3 regions of the Cytobacillus sp. Hm23 genome follow, and region 3 is predicted to be linked to each of the others. Evidence: a T-box and tRNA genes for the amino acid it is inferred to sense, from the RefSeq annotation. Region 3 holds a T-box; the other regions hold tRNA genes.
The links. The T-box of region 3 lies ahead of argS (arginine--tRNA ligase). A T-box ahead of a tRNA ligase gene usually reads a tRNA of that ligase, here a tRNA-Arg.

Region 1 (7,250 bases), on a different contig from region 3:
TCCAACATAACCTGGAGGAGTATAGAGGGTGCTATCTTTGACAATAAAAATATTGTCCGCTGACCCTTCTGAAACATATCCTTGATCGTTTAACATTAAAGCTTCACTTACATTTGCCAAATGCGCTTCAATTTTAACTAGAATATTGTTTAAATAATTTAACGATTTAACTTTTGGGCTTAAAACATCAGGTCTATTTCGTCTAGTTGCAACAGTAATAATCTCTATGCCAGTTTCATACAGCTTTTTCGGAAAAAGTGCAAGAGGCTCCACGATAATAACAACTTGAGGTTTACTGCATTTAAAGGGATCTAGACCCAAATCACCAGCACCTCTAGAAACTACAAGACGAATATAAGCATCTTCAAACTTATTTTTTTGGATTGCTTGAACAACTAGATCTGTTAATTCCTCTTCTGTATAAGGAATAGTTAGCATAATTGATTTAGCCGAGCGATATAAACGATCCAAATGTTCTTTCATCCGATAAACGTTTCCGCTGTACACTCGAATACCTTCGAATACACCATCTCCGTATAAAAAGCCATGATCATAAACTGAAATTTTTGCATCTTCTTTTTTTACAAAAGTATCACCTAAAAAAATCCACTGATCACCCATCTTATATCCTCCTTCCCTTTATTATATAGACGCTTTAAATCGATAAATACATAGATATAAAAAAAGTATCCTAAAATGTACCTTTTTGAATGGACTAACACTAGGTATTTATACCGACAAAAAACTAAGGAATTTTAACGTAAAATCAAGTAAAAATATAGATTTTAAAAACTAAAAAATATTGTGACAATTTTTTATTTGAGGACTATCTTACGCTCATTTGTTTAAAGAGTCAATAGTCTTTTGGAGAATTATTTGAAAATTTGTATTTATCACTCAACTTGAATACGCTTACATCACTGTTATTATGAGGTTTTTAAATTTGTGAAACTTTTTAAAAAATAGGTTCAAAAAGTTAGAATGAGAAGCTGGAAATGTGAAGCTTTCAATCAAACCTCATTAATTCGATATAAATTTATGCAATTGAAGTAGTTTCCAATACATAACTTTCATTCATGATCTTCCCTAAAATCAGTATACATTTTAAGAAGTATTAATTATTTCTTATCCATATTACATATTTCTATAACTACTGTAGAGAATATTACTATATAATTTAAATTTTGCGCATTTGGAGGAGAACAAATGACCTTAATACCTCACGATCCGTTCAGACACTTATCAAACATGAGAAGGGACATGGACAGACTATTTTCTAACTTCTCTAACTTCCCTTTTGACTTTACCAATGAGCAAAACTACTTAGGAATGATTAGAGTTGATGTTTATGAGACAAGTAATGAGGTTGTGGCTACGTGTGACATTCCTGGACTAGAAAAAAAAGAGGATGTAAATATTGAAATTGACAACAATGTTTTGAATATTAGTGGCTCTATAAATAGGACTAACGATGTAAAAGATGAGAATTTATACAGAAGAGAAAGACATACAGGTAGTTTTCATAGAGCAGTAGCACTACCAACACCTGTAAGTATTGAGGGAGTGAAAGCAACATACAAAAATGGTGTCCTAGAGGTAACTATGCCAAAAAAAAGCCAAGGCACCAAGAAGAAAATTAATGTTGATTTTCATTAATGAGCAGAGGAGCTTTTCATATTTGCTGAAGTAACATAATTTAGTTGATATACTAATATTTACTTTTATATAGAAAAATATAACAATACTTTACTAGCTATATTAACTATCAGCTTTTTCAAAATATCCACATGACTGCTTCAAAAATTGTCTGTTTTCACATATCATTAGTAGCATAAAAAATGGATGATCAAACAGTTTTCAATACTGTTTGATCATCCATTATCTGTTCAAACCCGTCAAATTAAGGGTTACAATGTTATGTAATGGCGTCCCAGGAGAGATTCGAACTCCCGACCGACGGCTTAGAAGGCCGTTGCTCTATCCAGCTGAGCTACTGGGACAAAAAAATTTGTTTAATTGTTAACGACAAAATTTATTATATAAATATTAGCATTGTTTGTCAATCATTTTTCTGTAATAAATATAAAAATATTTTATATTATTTATATGTTCATCATTATGCTGCTCACAGAGCACTTTACCATTGGTCTAATGGTAAAGTGACTCAGTACTATAGCAGATATAAAAACATGTATTTTATTATTCAAGTATAAATTCGCTTGATAAGGATGGTATAAGCTTGCCTTCAATATTATAGTAATGGACATGGATATGTCTATTTTGTATATGTAGTATAACATATGTTTTTTCTTTGCGCATTCTCGGGAGTCGGAGGCTTCCCGGGTTAATAAATATAATTCCATCAGCCATCTCTGATCCTGCTATGTGTGAATGCCCAAAGCAAACAATCTTCGCATCAACTTCCTTAGCACGATATAAAAGATTCATTAAAGTCATTTTTACATTGTATAAATGACCATGTGTAACAAATATATGTTGCTGTCCACATTTTTCAACTAGATGATCTGGGTAAGCAGAGTCTATATCACAATTTCCTTTAACAGAGTTAAATTTTTGCATTGCCTCAGCATGAGCTTGGAGCTCTGAATCTCCACAATGAATCATCATTTGAACATCATCTTCGTGTCTTCGAGCAACTTGTGTAAGCTCTTCTGATAAGCCGTGACTATCACTTACGACTAAAATTTTCATGTTAGCTTGTCCTCTTCAGTAAATATCTCAGACCATAAATGTGAAAGCTTTTTTAATGCAATAGCTCGATGACTCATTTTATTTTTTTCTTGTTTCGATAATTGAGCCATTGTCTTTTCTTTATCTTCTACATAAAAAATAGGATCATATCCGAAGCCGTTTTGTCCAACAGGGGTGTCCGTAATTCTCCCTTCACATATACCTTCAACAACATGGGTGTCTCCTTGAGGAAAAGCAATAGCTAATGCACAATGAAAACGTCCAGTCCTATTATGAGTTGGTACACCATCCAGCTCCTGCAATACTTTTTCCAAATTGGCTTGATCATCTTTATGTTCTCCAGCATAGCGGGCAGAATAAACTCCAGGGCGACCATCAAGGGCATCTACTGCTAATCCTGAATCATCTGCAATGACTATAGTTTGAAACCGATTTGCTACAGCCTCAGCTTTTATGATTGCATTTTCAGCAAAGGTCTGTCCTGTTTCCTCAATATCTATCGGCTCGTTAATATCGAACAGAGACTTTACTTCAATTCCTTTAGGTTCTAGCATGAACTTAAATTCATTTACTTTGCCCATATTTTTTGTAGCAATTAATACTTGTTTCACTCTAGTTCCCACTTTCATCAGTAGCTGATTTAATATGTTGGACGAATTCTCCTAATGCTTCGCGCTGTTTTTGAATGATTTCATGAATCCCCTCTTCAGCTAAAGATAATAAATTATTTAGCTCATCTCTTGAAAAAGTTGCTTCTTCTCCAGTTCCTTGTAACTCAACAAATTGACCAGCCCCTGTCATAACAACATTCATATCTACTTGTGCTGATGAATCCTCGATATAATTCAAATCTAAAATAGGCCCTAGCTTCGCATCTATCCCAACAGAGGTAGCTGCTAAAAAGTCTTGTATCGGTGATTTTGTTAATTTTTTCTCAGACACTAGTTTCCCAACTGCTAACACAACTGCAACAAAAGCACCTGTAATGGACGCAGTTCTCGTACCACCATCTGCTTGAATGACATCACAATCAACCCAGATTGTTCTTTCGCCAATTTTTTCTAAATCAACAACTGAGCGCAATGCTCTTCCAATCAAGCGTTGTATCTCCATCGTTCTTCCCGATACTTTACCTTTACTAGATTCGCGTATGTTTCTTGAATCAGTCGCTCGAGGTAACATTGAGTATTCTGCTGTAATCCAACCTTTACCTTCACCTCTCATAAACGGTGGAACTCGATCTTCAATACTCGCAGTACAAATGACCTTCGTATCACCAACAGAGATAAGTACTGAACCTTCAGGATGCTTTAAATAATTTGTCTCAATATGTATTTGTCTTAATTGATCTTCGTTCCGTCCATCTACTCTCATTTATAATTCCTCCTCATCAAACATAAAAAAACATAAACACCCCATTCCACCTATAACAATCCCACTCACTTTGGGGAATGGCGAAGTGTTTTCAAGTGTGAAATGCGCAAGCACCCTGGTTATTCCCGACAAGCGCTGGAGTCATAACAACGAAGGCGCTCTTTGCCTTCAGATGCTATGACGAAGCGACTTCGAGGGAATGGGTGCTGGAGCTAGACAACTGCGAAATGCGCAAGGCGACTGCTTATCGGCGACAAGCATAAGTTAAGCTGGCTGGAAGGTTGCTTTTTAACCTTCTTTACAGATTAGCTTATGACCTCGAGCCGGTGGCGCCTGGAGCTAGACAACTGCGAAATGCGCAAGGCGACTGCTTATCGGCGACAAGCATAAGTTAAGCTGGCTGGAAGGTTGCTTTTTAACCTTCTTGACAGATTAGCTTATGACCTCGAGCCGGTGGCGCCTGGAGCTAGACAATAAGAAGAGGTAGCTCAAATACGCCTACCTCTTGTACTCATCTTTATATAGTATATCAAAAAAAGATTTTTAAAAACTATCCATGTTCACATTTTTTGGCCTTGACACTGGTTCGGCTAATAATTCACCTTGTTCATTCACAAGCTCTGCTTTCCCATTTACTTGAATAGCTACCTGTTCTATACCTTCCTGTTCTGTTAGTGTTAGGACTAATGTATCTAATACATTTGTATTAATAATCGGTTCTTCTGAAAAGCTTCCGAGAATATATTCATTAAAATTTAAAATAACTTGCCCGTCTTGGATGATCGGTTCACTCAATAATTCAACTTCATTATTGATTGCCCCTAATAATTTTGATGTGTAACTAGGTCCTTCAACTAATTCATTAATGACAGCAACGATGCTATTTTCTTCTGTGTTCTCTACTCTTCTAGTAACAGGAACATAGTAGATTGAATCAGCATTTTCCGCTAAGAAATAGACTGTAACAGGGTATGAATTTGTAATATCAGCAACTTCATTTTCATCAAAATTAATACCGTGCTCTCTGCTAACCCCTTCCCCAATCGGTGTTCCGTTCACAGGCATTACAGATTGATCGTAACCATTTATCCTTATTTGTACTTTATCAATTGTGTCAAATTGAGTTAATGTCCATGTGATTGCTTGTAATATTTTTAGTTCATCTTCTTTATTGTACTCTTGAAATTCCTTTGAAAAATCTGCAATTACTGTTCCACCTTCTACTATGTTCACCTCAACTGATGTACCTGCAGGTAATACAGCTCTGAATCCATTAGGAAGCATATCCTCTACTGGCCCATCTTGTACCAAGTATTCTAAAGCTTGCTTTGCTGGACCTTCTACTATCGGTAACTCTACTGTTTGTGGAACGACCATCCCATATTGATCTAGCAGAAATAATTCACGTTGAACAGTGTCTGCCACTCCATCTTCCTGTACATCAACACTTACACCTGCTTCTTGTTCTGAATCCATTACACTTTCTCCGTCAGTAAATTCCCCTTCCTCCAAATAAGTTGTTTCTTGAGGTGGATCAATCTCAAGGCCTTTATCTTCTCCACCAAAAAGACCACATCCAGCTAATAACACTGATAATGTTAATATAGCAGTAGTCATTTTGAGTGTTTTCCATGTTTTCATTTATCTTCCCCCTTACATCAGTTTGTACTACTATGTATACGAGCTGTTTTTATTTTTAGACCGATAAAAAAGAAAAAACCCTCTAGCTTGGCTAGAGGACGTGAAATAAAGCATCTCATTTAATTGTTTTATAAACTAATAGTTTCTATATTATCAATAGGGTGCCCGAATAAATTTGAAGCAATTTGTTGGAAAATCTCCTGTGCACCTGTTGTAAGGAATAGATGATTATTAATACCATCTTCATCATTTAATAATCCGCTATGGTATAGAATCGTGCTGACTTCCCGAGCAGTCTCATCTCCCGAACAAATAATATTCACTCGTTCTCCCATAAATTCACTAATTAAATGACTTAGAAGTGGGTAATGAGTACAACCTAAAATAAGTGTATCAATACTTTTATTTTTTAATTCTACTAAAGTTTCAGCAACCACTCTTTTCGCTCGTTCCCCTTCGTAGTCACCACTCTCAACGAGTGGTACAAATCTAGGGCATGCAAGTGATTCTACATAAACTTTGTGGTTAATAGACTCTAATGCTTGTTTATAAGCTCCACTAGCGATTGTACCTACAGTACCGATTACACCTATATGATTATTGCTTGTTATTTTTAGTGCAGTCCTAGCTCCTGGATGAATTACACCAACAACAGGTATACTTAGCTCATGCTTTATTTCTTCTAATACTGCAGCTGTAGCAGTATTACAAGCAATGACAAGCATTTTAATATCATATGTTAGCAAGTAATTTGTCATTTCCCATGTATATTTCCTGACTTCTTCACTAGGCCTCGGCCCATAAGGACATCTAGCAGTATCTCCTAAATAAATGATTCTTTCTTTAGGTAACTGACGATTGATTTCTTTCGCAACCGTTAGTCCCCCTACTCCTGAATCGATAACTCCAATCGGTCTTAACAAAAAATCGCCTCATTCTTATCTCGTTTCTTGATGTATATTTAAAGTGTCACCTTATTTTCTAACTTTTTGAATTGAAATGCAAGTATTTCACAAGGTGAAGCATAACTACTAAATTGTATAATAGCTTTTTAACCTTAGACAATCATATCGCCTTAAGTATCGTTTGCCGATAAAATCGAAGCAGTCATTCCTAGCTGAATAAGTCACAGTGTATATAAAGAAGCGTTCTATGAAACTAGTTATATGCACATATTGCAATATATGTTCCTTAAACCAGCTCCAAACGTATATGGACATAAAGAAACTTAATACGAAGCAAATACCCCAAACAATTAACAATTCAGTGAACTCGATCTGTAAAGTAAAAGAGTTAATAAAATACTTGATTATATAATAATCAACAACGAATGGAATCGATATAACTGCAGAGTACAATAGTATAAATTATACTCTGCTAAAGTTATTCAACACCTTAAATTTCTTCAATTAATAACCTCCAGTATCAAATCATCAAGTTACATCTTAGATTGTGTAATCCACTACTTATATTTTTACACATAAATATTATATGTCGATCTCGTTTGCTGACAGAAGTTGCTT
Region 2 (7,250 bases), on a different contig from region 3:
GATACAACTTTCACAAGGTTTCCTTCCATAACCATTGTTGAAAGTGAATCAATTGTAGATGAAGCAGGATCACCGTTGTAATCCCCAGATACTAAAGGCTCTTCGCTGTAGTTTAAGATGCCTTTTAGATCGCCTTCAGAAGCTTGTTTGAAAGCTGCATTAATTTCTTCAGCAGTTACTTCTTTGTCAACCTCAGCAACTAAGTCAACTAAAGAAACGTTTGGAGTAGGTACACGCATTGCCATACCATTTAATTTTCCTTTTAATTCAGGTAATACTAATGACACAGCTTTTGCAGCACCTGTAGTCGTTGGAATAATATTTTCAGCAGCTGCACGAGCACGTCTGTAATCTTTATGTGGTAAATCTAAGATTTGTTGATCATTTGTATATGAGTGAACTGTCGTCATCATACCACGACGGATACCAAAGTTATCATTTAATACTTTAGCAAATGGTGCTAGACAGTTTGTAGTACAAGATGCATTTGAAACTACGTGATGGTTTGCAGCATCATATTGATCTTCGTTTACACCCATAACGATTGTAATATCTTCATCTGAAGCAGGAGCAGAAATAATTACTTTTTTAGCACCAGCTTCAATATGTTTAGCAGCATCAACGCGCTTAGTGAAACGACCAGTTGACTCAACTACAACATCAACTCCAAGGTCTCCCCAACCAAGTTGTGCTGGATCACGTTCTGCTTTTACAAGGATTTCCTTACCGTCAACTACTAAATTGTTACCATTAACAGTTACATCAACATCTAATTTTCCATGAACCGAGTCATATTTTAAAAGGTGAGCAAGCATATTTGCATCTGTTAAATCATTAACAGCAACTACTTCAATATTAGGGTTTTTTAATGCAGCACGAAATACGATACGACCAATACGGCCAAATCCATTAATACCAACTTTTACAGTCATGATAATTTCCTCCTTAAAATAAAAAGCTTAAATATATTTAGGTAGGGATTAACCCTTAACTAACTCTTTTGCAGCACCTTCATCGGTAATTAGCAAGGCGTTACTAGTTTGTTTAAAATAGGCCTTAATTGCTTTAGCCTTTGAGCCACCACCAGCAATTGCTATTACTGATTTAATATGTTTTAGGTCTTCAAGTTGTAAGCCAATCGTTTGAGCTTTATATACGACTTCTCCATGCTTATTAAAGTAATATCCAAAAGCTTCTGCTACAGCATTCGCCAATTCGATTTTCTTCATATCTTCATCAGAAGTTTTTCGGCGTATAGCCATAGTTTTAGCGTCTCCGATACCATGTATAACTATACTGGATGATTTTATAAGCGTGAGTACCTCTTTAATCGCTGGTTCTTCTATAATCGATTGGTAAGCTTCAGTACTAACTTGATCTGGAACATGAAGCAATTGATAGTTACCCATTGCTTTTTCAGCCATTTTTGCACATATCGTATTCGCTTGATTTTTTACATTCTCTCCTAAGCCACCTCGTGCAGGAACAAATAAGGTTTCCTTACTTTCGGTATTGGGAGTCATCATCTCTGCTACAGCAGCTAAAGTTGTACCTCCAGTTACCGCAACGATGCTGTTATCTTTCAAGCGTTTTTTAATACATGCAACACTCGCTCTGCCCATTTCTTTCTGAACCCAAGCTGATTGATCACTATCACCTGATACTACAATTACTTCGTGTAAGCCTAATTTTTTCTTAACCTTCTCTTCAAGTAGCTTTAGTCCAGAGATTTCCTTCATCATCTCCTCAAGCTGCCGAAGAACGTAGACACCATCTTTCGTAATTGTCATACCAGACGCTTGTACAGAAAGTAAATCTTGATCCTTTAAAAATTGTACTTCAGCACGTAAGACCCTTTCACTCATACCTAGGCTAAGTGATAAACTTCTTCTGCCTATAGGCTGCATTAACCTTACATATTGTAAAACTTGATAGCGCCTTTGCATAACCTCTAGAAGGTTAGGTAATAATTTTTGTTGAACTTCAATTAATGAACGCATTGCAGTTCTCCTTAAAATTGGTGAAATTACCATCCGGGACTTTTTAAGTCCACCTATGACATATTATGTCCCGCATGTGGTAAAAAAAATCACCCCTGTTACAACTCTTATTCTAACAGGACTGACTACTTTAATCAACCATTTAATCCTTGCTGTAAGCGCTTTTTTATTACATTTTTGTGAATAACTCCATACGCAATTTCTTCGTCCGCTATCTCAACTACAGGTATCATTAACTGATATTTCTCTAATAGCAGATCATCCTTGTAAATATCAATTAATTCAAGTTGAAAAGGAATTTCCCCTTGTAGTTCAACTAATATTTTTTGAGCTTTGTCACATAAAGGGCAGTTTTCCTTCGTATACATGATTACTGTTTTGCTCATATCTTTCATCCTTTCAAAACAAAAACATCTTCTTCAATCATATCTTTTTCTTTTTGAAGAAGACAAGATACCTAATTGATCTCTATACTTTGCAATTGTTCTTCGTGACACAATAATTTTGAAATCTCTATTTAACAGATTAACTAGTTTTTGGTCAGACAAAGGGCTAGCTTTGTCTTCTTCATTAATCATTTGCTGGATTAACTCTTTAACTCTAGTTGAGGAAGCATCTTCATTAGAAGACGTATTTAGACTACTACTGAAAAATACCTTCATTTCAACTAAACCAAAAGGAGTCTGCACATATTTTCCTTTAACCGCTCTACTGACAGTAGATTCATGACATCCTACTACTTCTGCGACTTCTCTCATTGTAAGGGGTTTCAAAGATGATAATCCATTAACAAAAAAATCTGTCTGCCTCAATATGATTTGTTTTGTAACGCTTAATAAAGTCTGCTTTCTTTGTTCGAGGCTTTTCATAATCCATCCCCATTGTAAACCTTTTTCTCTTACAAAAGCGCTCACTTTCTCATCGTCTACATTAGATAGGTCTTGCTCATATTGAACGTTAAAAGATAGCTTTGGAAAATAATCTTCGTTAATAGAAGCTTCAAAATGTCCATTTTTCCGTTCAATAATTATATCAGGAATAATATAGGTTGTCTGTTCATGATGAAAAATATGTCCAGGACGAGGCTCTAACAATTGTATATGATCAAATATTTGTTGAATCTCCTTAGGCTTTACATTCAAAATTTTCGCCAAAGCCTTCCACGATTTTTGTGTAAACAATTCAAAGTAATCTTTAATAATAATTTCGGCTAGTTCGTTCCTATGCTGCTCCCTTTGTAGCTGTATAAGCAGGCACTCTTGGACATTCCTTGCCCCAACTCCAACTGGATCAAGGTTTTGAATAATTTCTACACATTTAGTTATATCCTGCTCAGTAACCCCAAAGCGATTAATGACATCTTGAGCCTCAAAGTGAAGATAGCCGTTATTATCTATGTTTTCTATTAGATGATCAACAACATTTCTTTCTATATTACTTATTGGTAATAGTAATATTTGTGAACGAAGATGATCGAATAATTTTTCAGGCTCTCCTCCGATATTCTCCAACCAATTATGTTGCTTACTTTGAGAGGATGTGTTGGAAGTTTTTTTTCTAGGTATGTCAAATGGTGTACTTTCCTGTATCTCAACAAGAGGATTTTCTATAGCTATATCATGTAAAAAGGTAAGTAGTTCTTGAGAGGAATATTGAAGAAGCTCAATTGCTTGAGATAGTTCCTTAGTCATCGTAAGCTTTATCGTTTGTTCTTGAAATAACCCCGGTCTCATTTCCATGCTCTCCACCCCATATCTATTTTACAATATATGAGATAATAGGTGTATGGTAAAACAATGGAAGTTAGAAAAGCGGTGCCGACTGAACCAGACTCGACAAGCACTGGAACCAATACACGTAAAGGCGCTTTTTGCCTTTGGGTGTATTGGTGAAGTGACTCGAGGGGATTGGTGCTGCAGCTGGACAGTAGAAAAGCTGCGCCGACTGAACAGCCTCGACAAGCACTGGAAGCTTTTCATTTGAAGGCGCTCTTTGCCTTTTGGTCATCGGCGAAACGACTCGAGAGGCTAGGAGGCAAAGCTAGACATCTAGAAAAACGGAAGCACCTTGGTCATCCCCGACAAGCGCTGGAACCATTACACATAAAGGCGCTTTTTGCCTTTCGGTGGAATGGTGAAGCGACTCGAGGGGATAGGTGCTGGAGTTAGACAACCAGAAAAGTGGAGACGACTTGCACAGCCTCGACAAGCACCAGAAATCATTACACATAAAGGTGCTTTTTGCCTTTCGGTGTAATGGTGAAGCGATTCGAGGGGATCGATACTGGAGTTGGGCAGCTAGAAATGCTGAGAACTCAATTCCGTCTAACATCAGCCCAAGTCCTGTGGGCTCCTTAGCAATGTCGGCATTCATGACTCACCTCGACAAACACCTTAACTCTATCATTTGAAGGCGCTCTTCGCCTTCGAGGTTTCTTGAACAAAAAAACCTTCTTTTGAAAAGAAGGTTTTTTCTCTTACGTAACGCCCTCGACAGGATTCGAACCCACCCTAAGAGAACCGGAATCTCTCGTGCTATCCACTACACTACGAGGGCATATAACAGATTGCTTTCAATATTATATGTTAGATTGATGTACAATGCAAGCAGAATTCAGTAGTATTTAGGTATAGCAGGTATGGATTTAAAAAAACATGAATAAGATAGTATTGTTAGTACTTTTCGTTTGACCTTTATTGACCATAGGTGTATGATAAAAATTACATAAATATCTAAATAAAGTTTAAAAAGGAGGATAATTAAATTGAATCTAATTCCTACTGTTATCGAACAGACAAACCGCGGAGAAAGAGCATATGACATTTATTCACGATTATTAAAGGATCGTATTATTATGTTAGGTAGCGCTATAGATGATAATGTAGCAAACTCAATTGTATCCCAGTTTCTATTTCTTGCAGCAGAGGACCCAGAAAAGGATATTTCTTTGTATATAAACAGTCCTGGAGGGTCAATTACTGCAGGGATGGCAATTTATGATACAATGCAGTTTATTAAACCGAATGTTTCAACTATGTGTATAGGAATGGCAGCATCAATGGGTGCATTTTTATTAGCTGCTGGTACGAAAGGCAAGCGTTTTGCATTACCAAATAGTGAAGTGATGATTCACCAACCACTAGGTGGTGCTCAAGGTCAAGCAACTGAAATAGAAATTGCTGCGAAGCGCATTTTATTCTTACGTGATAAATTAAATGGCATCCTTTCTGATCGTACTGGTCAGCCATTAGAAGTGATCGAACGTGATACAGAGCGTGATAACTTTATGACTGCTGAAAAAGCTACAGAATACGGCTTAATCGATAAAGTTCTACACCCAGCGAAATAATCACTTTCTTACTAAAAACACAAAAAACCCTCTCACTGCTGTGAGAGGGTTTTTTTAGCCATTTTGAATAACAAAATTACATAATGCTTCAAGTGCTTCTTCTTCATCTTGCCCATCAGCATACAATGTAATTGTTGAACCATTGCTAACCGCTAAGCTCATTAAGCCCATAATGCTTTTAGCATTTACCTTTTTGCCATTCTTCTCTAAAAAAATATCTGAAGCGTAACGATTCGCCTCTTGAACAAATAAAGCTGCTGGTCGAGCCTGTAATCCTGTTTTCAATTGTACCTCTACTTTTTTTTCAACCATTTAATGTTCCTCCCTTTTTCAAAAGCTATTATTTTGTTTTAATAGAATGACCTGATCGCAGCTTTTCTGCGATTTCATCTATTTTTCGAAGGCGATGATTAATCCCTGACTTACTTATGCTCCCACCAGGTAGCATTTCACCTAGTTCTTTTAATGTAACATCTTGATAAGTAATTCTTAGCTCTGCAATAACTCGAAGCTTGTCGGGAAGTGAACTAAGTCCTACTGTTTCATCAATAAACCGAATGTTTTCTACTTGCCTAATTGCTGCACCAACTGTTTTATTTAAATTGGCAGTCTCACAGTTCACTAAGCGATTAACTGAATTCCTCATGTCTCTAACAATACGGACATCTTCAAATCTTAACAATGCACTATGGGCACCGATAATATTTAGAAATTCAGCAATCTTTTCAGCTTCTTTTAAATACGTTACAAAGCCTTTTTTTCTTTCAATCATTTTACAATTTAATTGAAAGCTGGTGTTCATTAATTCACAAAGTGCTTGGCTATGTTCCCGATATAACGAAAATATCTCTAGGTGGTATGAAGACGTTTCCGGATTATTAATCGATCCGCCTGCTAAAAAAGCTCCACGTAAATAAGATCTTTTACAACATTTTTTCTTAATTAAGTCATCTGAAATCCTTCCAAGAAACGAGAAACCTTCATCGATGATTTTTAAGTCTTCAAGAATACCTTTAGCGCTTTCAATTAAGCGAACAATATATACATTATTCTTTTTCAAACGCATTTTTTTTCTAACTAATAGTTCAACTGAGACATCATACAATCTTTTTAGCAATGTATAGATACGTCTTGCAATTGCTGCATTTTCAGTTTGGATAGTTACAATGAGTTTACGATTTGAAAAAGTTAATGACCCATTCATTCTTATTAATGCAGAGAGCTCTGACTTTGCACAGCAATCTTTAATTTCAATATTTGTTAGTTCCTTTTTGGTCTCTGATGCATATGACATACCTCTCAGCCCCTTTTATCTATATGCGAGTTAAAATAGGAGGACAAAAAGGTCGACGCAGAATAAGGCGGTATAGTATCTGTCACCTCTGAGGTTACTTACATTGAGCAACCTCCTTGACTCCTTCCAATATAACTAGTATATGCAGATACAAATAAAATTGTATTTTGCATTCAAAAATTAAGTAGTTTCATTAAATGCTATCACACTCGTACATAAAAGGTAAATGAGTACTTTGTATGCAATCGTTATATTCCATGGAATTTGTGAACATTTTGTAAAAGTGAGTATAAGAGAGATGCTACTTTTTTTGTGTCATGTCGAATGACCCCATCTTCAAAGCTAATAATGTTATCGTGAATAATATCTAACCCTAAATCCTTTAATCGGTCGATATCATAGATGACTGGTTGAGCCATTTCTTTTGCATATCTATCCATAATGTACGCAGGAATTTCCTCTTCATTCACCATAATCACATCAAGAAAATCGCATTTCATATGATCATAAAGTGCTCTAACATGGTCACTTGCTGTATAGTTTGATGTTTCTCCAAACTGAGTCATCACATTACACATATAGACTTTTTTTGCTGTTGCAGCACAAA
Region 3 (7,250 bases):
AGTTATTACAACTCATGATATGGATGAAGTAATGAAAGTTGCTAACCGTGTCCTTTTAATGAAAGAAGGTGTAATAGTAGAAGCAGGGACACCGAAGGAACTCTGTGACAAGTATGGATATGCAAGTTTAGAGGAAGTATATTTGCACGTAACGAATGGGGGTAAAAAATGATTATTCGAGCAATATTTATTACAACTATTAGGGATAAAATTTCGTTGTTTTATGCAGCAATTTTTCCAATCATATTAATGATTGGAGTTGGCATATTTGTTGATTCAGTATCATATTATCCACAGCTTGTTACTGCCGTTCTTGCAATTAGCACTCTTTTTTGGGGTGTCCAAGGAACTGCTTTTCAAGTGTTCGGACAACGAAATAAAGGTGTCTATAAAATGTTAAAGGTGACACCTTATAAAACACTGTATTTTATCATAATGAATGCTATTGTTAGAGCTTTATTAGGTATTGCGATAAATTTACTCGTTCTAATGATTGGAGTCATTTATTTTGATTTGCAAATCTCTGTTATAGGTACTATACAATTAATTGGGATTTTAGCAATAGGAACGAGTTGTTTTTCTTGTTTAGGCATATTCATTTCTAATTTAGCAAAGAATGAAGGACAGATTAATATGCTTGCTAACCTCATTCAAATACCTATGGTATTTTGTAGCCAAGCATTTTATAGCCTTGAAAAAGCCCCTAGTTGGATTAATGTTATCGGAGAAATACACCCATTTGAATATTTTTCCAGACTGATATCAGGTTCTCTATTTACAAGTATAAATGATATGGTAGTTTCGCTGATAATCCTTGTATGCTTCACACTTGAATTCCTCTTTTTAGGAGTAACTACATTTAAGTGGGAAGTTGATCAGCCAGTGTTTTCAGTCTTGAAGGGTACCAGAGTTGTAAAGAAAACAACTAATTAAAAGTCGGTAGTAAGTATGGTACTCATGTATATTATTAACAAGCAAAATGAACCATAGGTGCCAGCTATTCAACATGATACTGGAGTTAATCCAACGCTTATATGTGGTTTAGTGCTTAAATGTTAGAGGCTGTAGCAGAAGCCCAATGCATTTCTAAGGACTAGTATCACCCTATGAGATTGCTTTCTTCATTCATCCTTTCATCCAATAACCAAGATACATGTACATTTCTTGCATCCATTATGGTCTTTACTCCACAATAATAGTAGTGATATAGTAATGTTAATTTAATCAACGTTGTTTAATTAGATTTGAGGTGTGAAAATGACGCGTTTAATGGTATTAGGAATGTTAAGAATGAAGCCAATGTCAGGATACGAAATTCAACAAGTCTTACAAATATCCCAGACAGATGCTTGGGCAGGTGTGTTACCAGGATCTATTTATCACGCGTTAAAGAAGATGGAAAAGGAAGAACTCGTTGAAATTGCTTCGCTTGAGCAAACTGGTAATCGAACAAAAGCCATATATAAGATTACCGACAAAGGGCATAATGAATTTCAAAGGTTATTAATCGAATCGTTTGCTTCGTCATCAGTTATTTTACCTACTACGTTGTATACGGGGTTAATATTTGCTGAGTCTAGTGCGAACAAACAAGTCATTAGGGCAATTGATGAGCAAAAAGAGTTATTAACAAAGCAGCTTTCAGCTTTAAAAGAAGGAGAAGAACATAAGAAGAAAGCAATGGATGAACTATCTCCGCTTACTAAAGCCACATTTGAAAGTATTTATTCTCAGTACGAATTACAACTAACATTTTTAGATAAAATTCAAGACATTTTACAACATGATGTTGAAAAGTAAATGGGAATATAAAAATTTATGGAATAAATAACCTTGAAATATTTCTAAACTTTATTTATAATTTGTAAAAATAATTCATTCGTTGAAGAAGACAGTAATTTTGAATATACGTGTAGCGAGTTAGGGATGGTGAAAGCCTAATCGATTATTCATAATGAAACGTACTTCGGAGAAGCAGTCCGAAAAAGTACTAGCGTTATTTTTATTTAAATAACCTTGTACAAGTAGGGTATGCCGGTGAATCAGCCGTTATCAATGAAATTAAGATGGTTCAATTTGAACAATTAGAGTGGTACCGCGGGGAAAATCTCGTCTCTTTTAGAGGCGGGATTTTTTTAGTTTTATCAGAAGGGGTATACCAAATAAAAAAGGCAATTCATATTTTTCCTGCTATTAAAAATGAAGCTACAAGAGTATCGGAAAGAATATGATCCATACTAGTTACTCAATCAACCACACATTACTCTAAGTTTATCCTTTTGAAATCACGATTTCACATTTCCGAGTACGGACAGTAAAAGTAGAGAATTGGAGAGTAAACGTATAGTATTGGACAGTAAAAGCAGTTATTTGGACAGTAAACGTACCGAGGAAAATAACGGATAGGAGATGAAGAATATGAATTATTCAGAAATATATGCTAAGGAAATTTCACAAGTTTTAAAGGACGTTTTAACTTTTGAAGAGACGTTACAATTGATTGAAAGACCAAAGTTTCATACTCAGGGTGACATTGCTTTTCCATGCTTTGCGTTAGCCAAAAAGCTTCGAAAATCTCCAAACCATATTGCTAAAGAAATAGCTGAACAGATTAGCCACTCATTATTTGATAAAGTTGTAGCTGATGGTCCATACGTAAATGTTTTTTTGAATAAAAAGGAAGTTAGTAAAGAAGTAATGGCTACAATCCTTAAGCAAGGTAACCATTTTGGAACTTTAAGTATCGGAAATGGTGAAAATGTTGTTATTGATTTTTCTTCCCCAAATATCGCTAAGCCATTTTCTATGGGACATTTAAGATCAACAGTTATAGGGAATTCACTGGCACTTTTAGCAGAAAAATGTGGATTTCAATCTATTAAAGTTAATCATCTAGGTGATTGGGGTACTCAATTTGGTAAATTAATAGTTGCTTATAAACACTGGGGGAATGAAGAGAAAGTAAAAGAGAATCCAATTAAACAGTTATTGGCATTGTACGTCAAATTTCATGATGAAGCTGAAAAAGATAAACACTTGGAAGATGAAGCAAGAAAGTGGTTCAAGAAACTTGAAGATGGAGATGAACATGCAATTGAGTTATGGAAATGGTTCCGCGATGAATCACTAAAAGAATTTTCGAGCATTTATAATTTACTAGGAATCAAGTTTGATTCTTATCATGGCGAAGCTTTTTACAATGATAAAATGGAAGAAACGCTGAACCTACTTGTGAAATCAGGGTTACTTTCTGAATCAGAAGGTGCAGATGTGGTTGATCTAAGTGAGCATAATTATCCACCATGTTTAATTAAAAAATCTGACGGTGCAACTCTATATGCAACGAGAGATTTAACAGCTGCTATATATAGAAAAGAAACGTATCAGTTTAGCAAGGCATTGTATGTTGTTGGTCATGAACAAAGTCTTCATTTTAATCAAGTATTTGCTGTTTTAAAAAAGTTAGATTTTACATGGGCTAATAATCTCGTTCACATACCATTTGGCTTTATCTTAAAAGATGGTAAAAAAATGTCGACTAGAAAAGGAAAAGTTGTTCTACTTGAGGAGGTTATAAATGAAACAATCAGTCTAGCTAAACACAGTATAGAAATAAAAAATCCAAAACTAATAAATAAAGACGAAGTAGCAAAAATGATTGCTATCGGTTCACTTATTTTTCACGATTTAAAAAATGAACGATTAAATAATGTAGAGTTCTCATTGGAAGAAATGTTAAAGTTTGAAGGGGAGACAGGGCCGTACGTCCAATACACTCATGCAAGAGCTAACTCGTTGTTAAGAAAATCGGGACAAGAACAGATACACAATATAGATGGTTTAGCTGATGAATTTAGTTGGTCAGTCATTAAATTGTTAATAGACTTTCCAAATGTAATTAAGAGAAGCTATGAAAAATTTGAACCATCCCAAATTGCAAAATACCTCATTGACCTTGCACAAGAATTTAATAAATATTACGGTAATGTGAAGGTATTAGTCAAAGATAGCGAGCTAACTTCTCGACTTGGATTGGTAACTGCAGTAATGGTTGTTTTACAAGAAGGCTTAAGGTTGTTGGGGATTGAAGCTCCAGAGGAGATGTAATGGTTGTAGAACTGTTAACTCCGTAATAAAAATACTAAGATTCATTATTTTGGTTATGGGAACTCATAAACAACACGTTTACAACTTGCATTCGGGGCTCTACAGTCGCTTATAACATATAGATCGACTGTTTTCACATCGATTGTTGCTTTTCAGGAGATACACGACATGTACAACTATCATTTGTGGCATCTTTTCTTCTATACAACGAAGAGAATAACTTTAATTCCCATTTGTTAGAGATATTCATAAGTCTACGAGAAAAGTATGAATTAAATAGCAGAAGAGTGTTCGAATCGAGCTTTACAAAACTAACAGATTATTGGCTGGAATATATTATCAGGAGTAGTGAGCACAAAATTTTAGGTTTCACGCTCTCTCTTTATACTAGCTGTATTAGTATTATTGTATATAGCAAAAATGCTGAAAAAAATCAGTAACAAAACTTTCACAGTTACTAAATTTATTAAAGTTAAATATATGGTAAATTGAATATAGAGATATTGGATCATTCTTTCACAAAGGGGAGTGAGCGCATGTTTGCAATCGTGATGGGCATAACGATTACCGTTGTTATCGGCATAGTAATTGGTACTGAAGTTAGTGAAGAAATTTAATATAAAAAAGAAAGAATTAGGTGTTCACACCTAATTCTTTCTTTTTAAATGGAAGTCGGCCATAAGAATTTCTTAATCGTATATATTTTGCTTCGGCTTACGTACTAAACTCATAATCCCTGCAATTAAGAACAGTAGAGCGATTGGCCATGCAAATAACACAGTCATTAAGGCGACTAATAATGCAGCAATAATTAATAAAGTCCCAGCAAGCTTTGGCTTATTATTTCCTTTTAAACAAAAGGCTGCAATGATACTTAATACTAAACCAATCATACCGGCAGCTACAACAACCCATCCAGTATTACCTATAATTTCCATCAAGTCTGCGATATTGAATGTAGCAAGCTGAGGGTCAGTAGCAAATTGTGCCTCTAACTCCTGTAAAAATGCTTCATTGGTCATTAAATAAGTAAATGCCCCTCCTATAATTGCTAAAAAGCCACTAAGTACGGCTCCGATTATACTTAAAACTATTTCTCCTGTTCGCTTCACTAGTAGGTTCCCCCTTATTGTTATCACTTTATAAATACGAGCATATTTACGTAAAGTTTCAGTTAACTATAACACTTTTTCAAGTAATTATAAATTACAACCTCTACAGTATAAATATTGATATGTGTTATCACTTTCAAAATCATTACAAGTTCATGTGGTAGAATAAATAGTAAAGATGAACTTAATCGTAGGGAGGCCTCATATCAATGATATTAGTAAGCGCTTGTTTAGCAGGAAATGAGTGTCGTTATGATGGAAATCATAGTTTGCATAATATAATAAAAGATCTAGTTGATAAGAAAAAGGCTATAGCGGTATGTCCAGAAGTGTTAGGAGGCTTAACTACTCCTAGAGAACCAGCTGAAATTGTCGGTGGCTCTGGTAAAGATGTTCTTAGTGGAGAAGCAAAAGTACTATCAATTTCAGGACAGGATGTTACTGAACAATTTATAAAGGGTGCTTACGATACGTTAAAAATCGCTAAACAATATAAAGCATCTACTGTTATCTTGAAGGAAAATAGCCCATCTTGTGGTTCTACACACATTTACAATGGGGATTTTAATGGGATGAAAATAGCTGGTAACGGAGTCACGGCTGCATTGTTAGAAAGCCACGGATTCAAAGTCGTTTCAGAAAACAACTTCGGTGAACTACTCAATCAGTGATTAAAACTTGCTTTAGGGATGTAGCCTAGTATACTTTTTTCGAAACTAATTGTGCTAATTTAGAACTCCTCGATGTATGATACAGCAATAATTGTTATTAAAGATGAAATATATCCTGAATGCTCCCTTATAGCGTTACTATCATAGTAATCAACGTGAAAACAACCTTTTAAAACATATAAATGTAACAAAATGGTTAGAAAAATCGTCTATGCTTTTAATAGGCTGTTTTTTAATAACTCGTTGTTTTTCTTAGGCTGTTTTCGCATTGTCTGTTGTTTTTCATTCTTAGATATAGGCAAGTATGCATCTAAAGTTCGTGGCATCTTTTCTTCTTAAAAGTCTAGAAATCATATCAATTACAAGTTACTCAAATGTAAGTAAAAAAAGCTACAAATTTTATGAAATAACCTTTTCTTAAAAAGTTAAAAACACTAATACAACTAGATTTCGGTTTGCTTTCTTTAAAACGATGTAAACCTAACACCACTACTTCATCATAGGTTTTTTTATTTAGATAACAACAAAGTTTACGAAAGTAGCCTATTAATAACAGATGAGGGTGGTAGTCTTGAAGCATATATTGAAAAAGCTTGGTTTGTTTGTTTTTATCAATGTTCTATTATTTGGTTGTAGCTCGTACAATGAAGGTAAAGCAAGTTTATCAAATGAAAATACAACTGAAGTAGCAATGGATTTAGCCACATCTGAAGAATCTGCACCAAACGAAACAGAGATAACAAATAATCCAAACCAAGACAGAATGGTTATTTATCAAGCTAATATAAGGATGGAAGTGGAGGATTATGAACGAACGTATAAGCAAATTCAAATTGATGCTGAAGCTATCGGGGGTTATATCGTTCAATCAAATGTGCATAACGAACAGAAAGAACAGCTTGAAGGTGCAGTAGTAATACGGATTCCTCAAAAAAATTTTTACCCATTTCTAGATAAGCTTGAGCAATTAAGCGTGAAAGTTTATTCAAAAGATATTTCTGGCGAAGATGTGACAGAAGAATATGTCGACTTACAATCAAGATTAAAGTCAAAAAGGATTGTAGAGGAAAGATTATTACAATTTTTAAAAGATGCTAAGGAGACAAAAGATGTACTTGCCATCTCACAAGACTTAGAGAGAGTTCAAGAGGAAATTGAGCATCTTGTTGGTAGGATAAAATATTTAGATAACCAAACTAGTCTATCAACAGTGACTGTGACAATGATTGAAAACAAAGTCGTCATAGCTAATATTGATAATGACGGGTTAAACACTTGGGATAAAGTAAAAAAAGAATTTGTAGAAAGTATTAATGGACTGATTAGTTTTGCCTCTACAATGCTTGTGTTTATTATTGGT

Region 1: it has a tRNA-Arg gene. The T-box ahead of argS (arginine--tRNA ligase) is inferred to sense a tRNA for this amino acid. The anticodon was not compared.
Region 2: it has a tRNA-Arg gene. The T-box ahead of argS (arginine--tRNA ligase) is inferred to sense a tRNA for this amino acid. The anticodon was not compared.

The regions. Positions count from the first base shown of each region.
Region 1 is NZ_JBPXRQ010000012.1:68,577-75,826, forward strand. Features, by position in the region: gene ilvE (branched-chain-amino-acid transaminase) at 1-621, opposite strand, end outside; gene ACSVDA_RS09905 (Hsp20/alpha crystallin family protein) at 1,207-1,656, shown strand; tRNA gene ACSVDA_RS09910 (tRNA-Arg) at 1,924-2,000, opposite strand; gene ACSVDA_RS09915 (metallophosphoesterase family protein) at 2,200-2,712, opposite strand; gene ACSVDA_RS09920 (XTP/dITP diphosphatase) at 2,709-3,323, opposite strand; gene rph (ribonuclease PH) at 3,325-4,086, opposite strand; gene ACSVDA_RS09930 (GerMN domain-containing protein) at 4,630-5,727, opposite strand; gene racE (glutamate racemase) at 5,856-6,650, opposite strand.
Region 2 is NZ_JBPXRQ010000016.1:69,584-76,833, reverse strand. Features, by position in the region: gene gap (type I glyceraldehyde-3-phosphate dehydrogenase) at 1-932, opposite strand, end outside; gene ACSVDA_RS12440 (sugar-binding transcriptional regulator) at 981-2,000, opposite strand; gene ACSVDA_RS12435 (glutaredoxin family protein) at 2,135-2,386, opposite strand; gene rpoN (RNA polymerase factor sigma-54) at 2,420-3,739, opposite strand; gene ACSVDA_RS12425 (hypothetical protein) at 4,134-4,256, shown strand; tRNA gene ACSVDA_RS12420 (tRNA-Arg) at 4,485-4,556, opposite strand; gene clpP (ATP-dependent Clp endopeptidase proteolytic subunit ClpP) at 4,765-5,349, shown strand; gene ACSVDA_RS12410 (HPr family phosphocarrier protein) at 5,404-5,661, opposite strand; gene whiA (DNA-binding protein WhiA) at 5,690-6,643, opposite strand; gene ACSVDA_RS12400 (gluconeogenesis factor YvcK family protein) at 6,892-7,250, opposite strand, start outside.
Region 3 is NZ_JBPXRQ010000017.1:69,144-76,393, forward strand. Features, by position in the region: gene ACSVDA_RS13005 (ABC transporter ATP-binding protein) at 1-172, shown strand, start outside; gene ACSVDA_RS13010 (ABC transporter permease) at 169-933, shown strand; gene ACSVDA_RS13015 (PadR family transcriptional regulator) at 1,258-1,800, shown strand; T-box leader at 1,874-2,120, shown strand; gene argS (arginine--tRNA ligase) at 2,419-4,107, shown strand; gene ACSVDA_RS13025 (DUF4064 domain-containing protein) at 4,797-5,219, opposite strand; gene ACSVDA_RS13030 (2-thiouracil desulfurase family protein) at 5,429-5,890, shown strand; gene ACSVDA_RS13035 (DUF4349 domain-containing protein) at 6,462-7,250, shown strand, end outside.